DNA from 2 places in the Nocardia sp. NPDC058499 genome. Region 1 is predicted to be linked to the other one. Evidence: riboswitches for the same ligand, from Rfam matches in the RefSeq annotation. Region 1 holds a riboswitch; the other holds the start of a gene.
The links. Region 1 has a riboswitch for thiamine pyrophosphate ahead of thiC (phosphomethylpyrimidine synthase ThiC). Riboswitches for the same ligand answer to the same signal wherever they lie in the genome.
Positions count from the first base shown of each region.

Region 2: another riboswitch for thiamine pyrophosphate. It lies ahead of ACFWPH_RS25550 (TenA family protein); the one in region 1 lies ahead of thiC (phosphomethylpyrimidine synthase ThiC).

Region 1 covers NZ_JBHXMZ010000004.1:260,266-263,739, forward strand. Annotated here, with positions in the region: gene thiC (phosphomethylpyrimidine synthase ThiC) at 1-1,371, opposite strand, end outside; TPP riboswitch at 1,361-1,486, opposite strand; gene ACFWPH_RS14860 (Uma2 family endonuclease) at 1,719-2,297, shown strand; gene ACFWPH_RS14865 (exodeoxyribonuclease III) at 2,280-3,131, opposite strand; gene ACFWPH_RS14870 (GNAT family N-acetyltransferase) at 3,165-3,474, opposite strand, start outside.
Region 2 covers NZ_JBHXMZ010000009.1:159,263-162,736, forward strand. Annotated here, with positions in the region: gene ACFWPH_RS25535 (acyl-CoA dehydrogenase family protein) at 1-215, shown strand, start outside; gene ACFWPH_RS25540 (MaoC family dehydratase) at 219-671, shown strand; gene ACFWPH_RS25545 (acetyl-CoA C-acetyltransferase) at 686-1,882, shown strand; TPP riboswitch at 1,934-2,030, shown strand; gene ACFWPH_RS25550 (TenA family protein) at 2,024-2,728, shown strand; gene ACFWPH_RS25555 (ABC transporter substrate-binding protein) at 2,725-3,474, shown strand, end outside.

The DNA of each region.
Region 1 (3,474 bases):
GTCGCGCCACCGGAATTCGAAACGGGCCTTCGACAATTCGTCGTCCCGTCGCTGCGCGTGCGGATGCCCCTTGGCGAGATCGGCGGAATGCGCGGCGATCTTGTAGGTGATCACGCCGGTCTTCACATCGTCGCGGTTCGGCAGGCCCAGATGTTCCTTGGGCGTGACATAACACAGCATCGCCGTCCCGGCCTGCGCGATCATCGCGGCACCGATGGCCGAGGTGATGTGGTCGTAGGCGGGCGCGATATCGGTGGCCAGCGGGCCGAGCGTGTAGAAGGGGGCCTCCTCGCACAGCTCTTCTTCCAGCCGGACGTTCTCCACGATCTTGTGCATCGGCACATGCCCCGGACCCTCGATCATCACCTGCACACCGTGCGATTTCGCGACCTTGGTCAGCTCGCCGAGTGTACGGAGTTCGGCGAACTGCGCCTCGTCGTTCGCATCGGCGATGGAACCCGGCCGTAAACCGTCGCCGAGCGAGAATGTCACGTCGTAACGCGCCAGGATTTCGCACAGTTCCTCGAAATGCGTGTACAGGAACGATTCCCGGTGATGGGCCAGGCACCACGCGGCCATGATCGACCCGCCGCGCGAGACGATCCCGGTGACCCGTTTCGCCGTGAGCGGCACGTACCGCAGCAGCACACCGGCGTGCACGGTCATATAGTCGACGCCCTGCTCGCACTGTTCGATCACGGTATCGCGGTAGAGTTCCCAGGTGAGCGCGGCCGGATCACCGTGGCATTTCTCCAGCGCCTGATAGATCGGCACCGTCCCCACCGGGACCGGTGAGTTCCGCAGAATCCATTCGCGGGTTTCGTGAATGTTCTTACCGGTGGACAGATCCATGATGGTGTCGGCGCCCCAGCGGGTGGCCCACACCATTTTCTCGACCTCTTCGGCGATCGACGACGACACCGCGGAATTACCGATATTGGCATTGATCTTCACCAGGAATTTCTTGCCGATAACGGTCGGTTCCAGCTCCGGATGCCGGTGATTGGCCGGGATCACCGCGCGTCCGGCGGCGACCTCCGCACGCACCACTTCCGCCTCGACGCCCTCACGCGCGGCGATGAAACGCATCTCGTCGGTGACGACCCCGGCCCGGGCCCACGCCAACTGGGTGCGCGGGCCGGCGACATCCGGTTTCGCCCAGGTATCGCGCAACTTCGGTAGTCCGGCCTCGAGATCGATGGTCGCCGAAGTATCGGTATACGGCCCAGATGTGTCGTACACATCGAAATTCTCGCCGTTGGTCAGCGCGATCCGGCGAACCGGTATCCGCAGACCGTCCACGTCCCGGTAGTGCTTGACGCTGCCCTCGATCGGACCCGTGGTCACGGAATCGACAGATGTAACCGTCATTTTTGCTCCCTACGCCGGCATTACCCGGTCAGGTTCATACGGTCGACGGCCCTGAACGCCCGGATGGGCTAGCCGTCCTCTCAGCCCGCTGGTGCGAGCCCCCGTGGGTGTGTAATTTTCCACCGCCGACCATACTGCATTTATGGCGTCGCTGTATTTATGGCGTCGCCTCCGGCGCCGCGGGGTCGGGGCCCTTTTGGCCCGGTTCTTCACTCCCGCCGGTCGGTCGCTGCGCTCCCTCCCTCTGGTCGCTCCAGAACCGGGCGGGCCGCGACCGGCCGGTGGCGAACTCTTCGCGCCCGGGTGTTCGTGCGGGTTTCAGCGGATGTGGGCGATAGGGTCGAACGGTGACGCTCTCGCATGGATCGCTGATGACCGTGGACGAGTTCGAAGAACTCGACGCCGCGGCTCAGCGCATATCCGAGGGACTGCGGCTGGAATACCTCAACGGCCTGCTCGCGGCGAAGGCGCGCCCGGACGCGAACCACAGCCGGGTCATCCAGTGGCTGGCCCGGTTCCTCGTACCGCGCAGATCGGAACTGTGGCTTTTCGCCGACCGCGGCCTGCGGGCCGGGCGCGGCGGGGGCAGCCGCGTCCGCCCGGACGCGATTCTCGCGCCCGCCTCGGCGTTCGCCGGCGATGGCGAATGGTCGGATCCGCAACCGGTGCTGATGACCATCGAGGTCACCTCCCGGGCGCAGCACACCGAACTCCGGGACCGCCTGGACAAACCGTTCCTGTACGCCGCGACCGGTATCCCGCTCTACCTGCTCATCGACCGCGGTTCCGCGGAGATCAATATCCTCAGCGAACCCGACGACGGGCGGTACGCCTCCCGGGTAACCCTCCCGTTCGGCACCGATATCGAAATCCCCGAGCCACTGAACGTCATCCTCGCCACCGACGCCCTACTCGACTGGACCTGAGTCGCCCAACTGCTCGCGTCGAATATCGAACTCCGCGATCACCGGCGCGTGATCACTCGCACCCTTGCCCTTGCGTTCCTCCCGGTCCACTCCCGCGTCCACCACGGTCGCCGACAGGGCCGGGGAGGCGAGGACGAAATCGATACGCATACCTTCTTTACGAGGAAAACGCAGCTGCGTGTAATCCCAGTACGTGTACACCCCGGGCCCGGGTGCGAAGGGCCGCATCACATCGGTGAAACCGGTCGCGGTAATGGCCGTGAACGCATCTCGTTCCGGTTGGGAGGTATGGGTTTTACCGCTGAAGAACTCGGTGGACCACACATCGTCGTCGGTGGGTGCGATATTCCAGTCGCCGACGAGGGCGGTCTCGGTTCCCGGGTTCTCGGCCAGCCAGCGGGCGGCGTTGTCGCGCAGGGCGGCGAGCCAGGCGAGTTTGTACTCGTAATGCGGATCGTTCAGAGCGCGGCCGTTGGGCACATAGAGGCTCCACACCCGGACACCACCGCAGGTGGCCCCGAGCGCACGTGCTTCGACCGTGGGCGTGCTGATCAGCGCCTCCGCGGCATCCCGGTCGAATCCGGGCTGATCCGGGAAGCCGATCTCCACATCCTCCAGCCCGACCCGCGACGCTATCGCCACCCCGTTCCACTGGTTGAGCCCCACATGCGCGACCTCGTAACCGGCCTCGGTGAACCGTTCGAACGGGAACTGGTCGTCGCGGCATTTGGTTTCCTGTAATGCCACGACATCGATGTCCTGGCGGTCCAGCCAGGCCAGCACGCGATCCTGCCGGGAGCGGATCGAATTGACATTCCAGGTGGCCAGTCGCAACTGAATTCCCGTCTGTGTTGAGATGTGCCGCGGCTACGGCGCCGGTACGGAACCGCCGGGCACGGCGTAGCGGTAGCTGTGATGGTCGAGGAAACCCAGCTCGCCGAAAAGTTCCAGTGCCTCCACATTACCGGCCTCGACCTGCACGTACGCGTGCGTTGCGCCACGGTCGCGGCCCCAGCGCAGTAGTTCTCCGCAGACCAGTGCGGCCAGTCCGTGGCGGCGGTGCGCGGCCAGTACGGCCACACAGGACAGCCCGACCCAGTGCCGGCCGTCCGAGGCGGTGGTGAGGGCGCCGCGGGCGATGGCGATGGGGCTGGGCAGGCCCAGTGACGCGAATCCC
Region 2 (3,474 bases), on a different contig from region 1:
ATATGGAGGCCGGGATGGCCAAGCTGTACGCCTCCGAGGTCGCGATGGAGATCGCCCTCAACGCGGTCCGCATCCACGGCGGGTACGGGTACTCCACCGAATACGACGTCGAACGCTATTTCCGGGACGCCCCGCTGATGATCGTGGGCGAGGGCACCAACGAGATCCAGCGCAATGTGATCGCGGCCCAGCTCGTCGCCCGCGGGGGTGTGTGAACCATGCGGGTTTTCCAGGGAATCGAGGAGGTGGCGGCCGCGGTCGGCACGCACCTCGGCTTCAGCGACTGGATCGAGGTGACCCAGGCCCGGATCGACGCCTTTGCCGACGCGACCGGCGACCATCAGTGGATCCACGTCGATCCCGAGCGGGCGGCCGCGGGCCCCTACGGCAGCACGATCGCGCACGGGTACCTGACACTGTCGCTGCTGCCCGCACTGGGCGCCACGATCTTCGATATCGACGGCGTGCGGATGAAGATCAATTACGGCATGAACAAGGTCCGCTTCCCCGCGCCCGTACCGGTCGGATCGAAGATCCGGTGCGGCGCCCGGCTGGAATCGCTCGAACGGACCGCCAAGGGCGCGAACCTGATCACCACCTACACCATCGAGATCGACGGCGCGCAGCGTCCGGCGCTGGTCGCCGAGGCCATCCGCGTCCTGGTTGATTGAGGAGCGAATTCCCCATGACACGCGCAGCATTGGTGGCGCCCGTCCGCACCCCCGTGGGCCGCTTCGGCGGAGCGCTGAAAGATGTACCGGCCGTGACCTTGGCGACCACCGTCATCAAAGAAACCGTCGCACGATCCGGAATCGACCCCGAACGTATCGACGATGTCGCCCTGGGCCAGTCGTACGCGAACTCGGAAGCCCCGTGTATCGGCCGCTGGGCCGCCCTCGACGCCGGGCTGCCGATCTCGGTCGCCGGATTGCAGACCGACCGCCGCTGCGGCACCGGCCTCCAGGCATTGGTGACCGCCGCGATGATGGTGCAGACCGGCGCCGCGGAGGTTGTACTCGCCGGCGGCGTGGAATCGATGAGCACCATCGAGCACTACACGACCGGCGCGCGCTGGGGCGCCAAATCCGGTGGGCTGCACCTGTTCGACCGGCTCGATCGCGGTCGCGAACGTTCCCAGCCGGAATGGCGATTCGGCCGGATCAGCGGAATGATCGAAACCGCCGAGAACGTCGCGGCGAAATACGGGATCACCCGGGCGGAATCCGATCGGCTCGCCGCGGAAAGCCATCATCGCGCCCACGCGGCCTGGGAAGCCGGGCGCTTCGACGCCGAGGTCGTACCGGTCGAGGTCACCGATCGCAAGGGTGCGGTGACGGTATTCGCCCGGGACGAGGGCATCCGGCCCGAGACCAGCGCCGATTCACTCGGGAAGCTACGGTCCATCCAGCCCGGCGGCGTGGTGACCGCGGGTAACGCGAGCCAGCAGAACGACGCCGCCGCGGCGGTGCTCGTCGTCGCCGAGGACCGCCTCGACGAACTCGGTCTCGAGCCGATCGGCTTCCTCGAAGGCTGGACGGCGGCCGGCTGCGACCCCGCCCTGATGGGCCTCGGCCCCGTCGCCGCCGTGGACAAACTGTTCGCCCGCACCGGGCACGGCTTCGCCGACTACGACCTGATCGAACTCAACGAAGCCTTCGCCTGCCAGGTCCTGGGCGTGCTGCGCGGCTGGGGCTGGGACGACCGGGACAAGTTGAACGTCAACGGTTCCGGGATATCCCTCGGCCACCCGATCGGAGCCACCGGTGTCCGCATGCTGACCACGGCACTGCACGAACTCGACCGCCGCGGTGGCGGGCGCGCGCTGCTCACGATGTGTATCGGCGGCGGCCAGGGTATGGCGGCGTCGGTGGTATCGGCCTGAGCCCGAGACCGGGCCACTTGTCAAGCGACGCGCCACTGGTATGGTCGGATTCGTTCTGACACGGGGTGCTCCGCACGAGGCGGGGCTGAGATCACACCCGAGAACCTGTCCAGGTAATGCTGACGAAGGGATGTCTTGGCGTTGTCCGCGCATACGACGGAAACCGGCCGCTTCACCGATCACCTCTGGGACCGGACGAAGGCGCTGCGCGGCGCCATCGACGATCTCGAATTCCTCCGGTTGCTCGGCGCCGGCATCCTGCCGCCCGAGGTTTTCCGCACCTATATCGAGCAGGATTCGCTGTACCTGACCGGATATTCGAAGGTGCTGGCCATCCTCTCGGCCAAGGCACCCGATGCCGAGGCCGCACGGTTCTGGGCGAATTCGGCCGCCTCGGCGGTATCGGTCGAATCCGCCCTGCACGACGAACTGCTCGGTAGCGGGAAACTGCCCGCACGTGTGGGGGAACCGGAGCATTCGGCCGCCTGCCTCGGCTACGTGTCCTATCTGATCGCGACCGCCGCCACCGAATCCTATGCCGTGGGCGCGGCGGCGGCGCTGCCGTGTTTCTGGATATACGCCGAGGTCGGGCGGGATCTGGCCGCCCGCGCGGCCGCCGTCCTCGCCGCCGATCCCGACCACCCCTACGCGCGGTGGGTGGCCACCTACGGCGACGAGGAGTTCCAGGAATCGGCGGCCGCGGCCCGGACCATGGTCGACGCGGCGGCGGAGGTCGCGAGTGAACGGGAACGCGCGGCCATGAGGACGGCGTTCACCGTCGCCACCCGGTACGAGCTGATGTTCTGGGATACCGCCCTGCATCCGCAGCCGTGGCCCGCCCCGTGAGCGGCCGCCTCCGCCGGATCCTGGCCACGGCCGCCGCCGCGCTGGTAGCGCTGTCGGCGCTCACCGCCTGCACCGCGGGAACCGACGACGACACCATCCGCTTCGCTCTGGACTGGACGCCGAATACCAACCACACCGGGTTGTTCGTGGCACAGCAGCGGGGCTGGTTCGCCGAAGCCGGCCTGGACGTGGAGATCCTGCCGTACAACAACACGGCCGTCGATACGGTCATCGACGCCGGTAACGCCGAATTCGGTATCAGCACCCATAATTCGTCGACCTTCTCCCGGGCGTCCGGCGGGCATACGCTCTCGGTGCTCGCGCCGCTGCAACACTGGGCGACCGGTATCGGAGTCGAGGCGGACCGTGCCGATATCACATCCCCGAAGGACCTGGACGGCAAGACCTATGCCGGTTTCGGTGATCCGGGCGAGGTGGAAGCGCTGCAGCAGGTGATCCGCAACGACGGCGGTACCGGCGAATTCGAATCGGTCACCCTGGGGACTTCGGCGTACGAGGCGGTCTATTCCGGACAAGCGGATTTCACCGTCTCCTACCTCGCCTGGGAGGGGATCGAGGCCGAACACCGCGGCACACCCATGAAGTACTTCCGCTACACCGATTACGGTTTCCCCGATGCCTACGCCATCGTGATCGACGCCAACCAGGACTGGCTGACAGCCAATCCCGACCGCGCGGCGAAATTCGTCCAGGCGCTGCAACGCGGATACCAGTTCGCCGCCGAC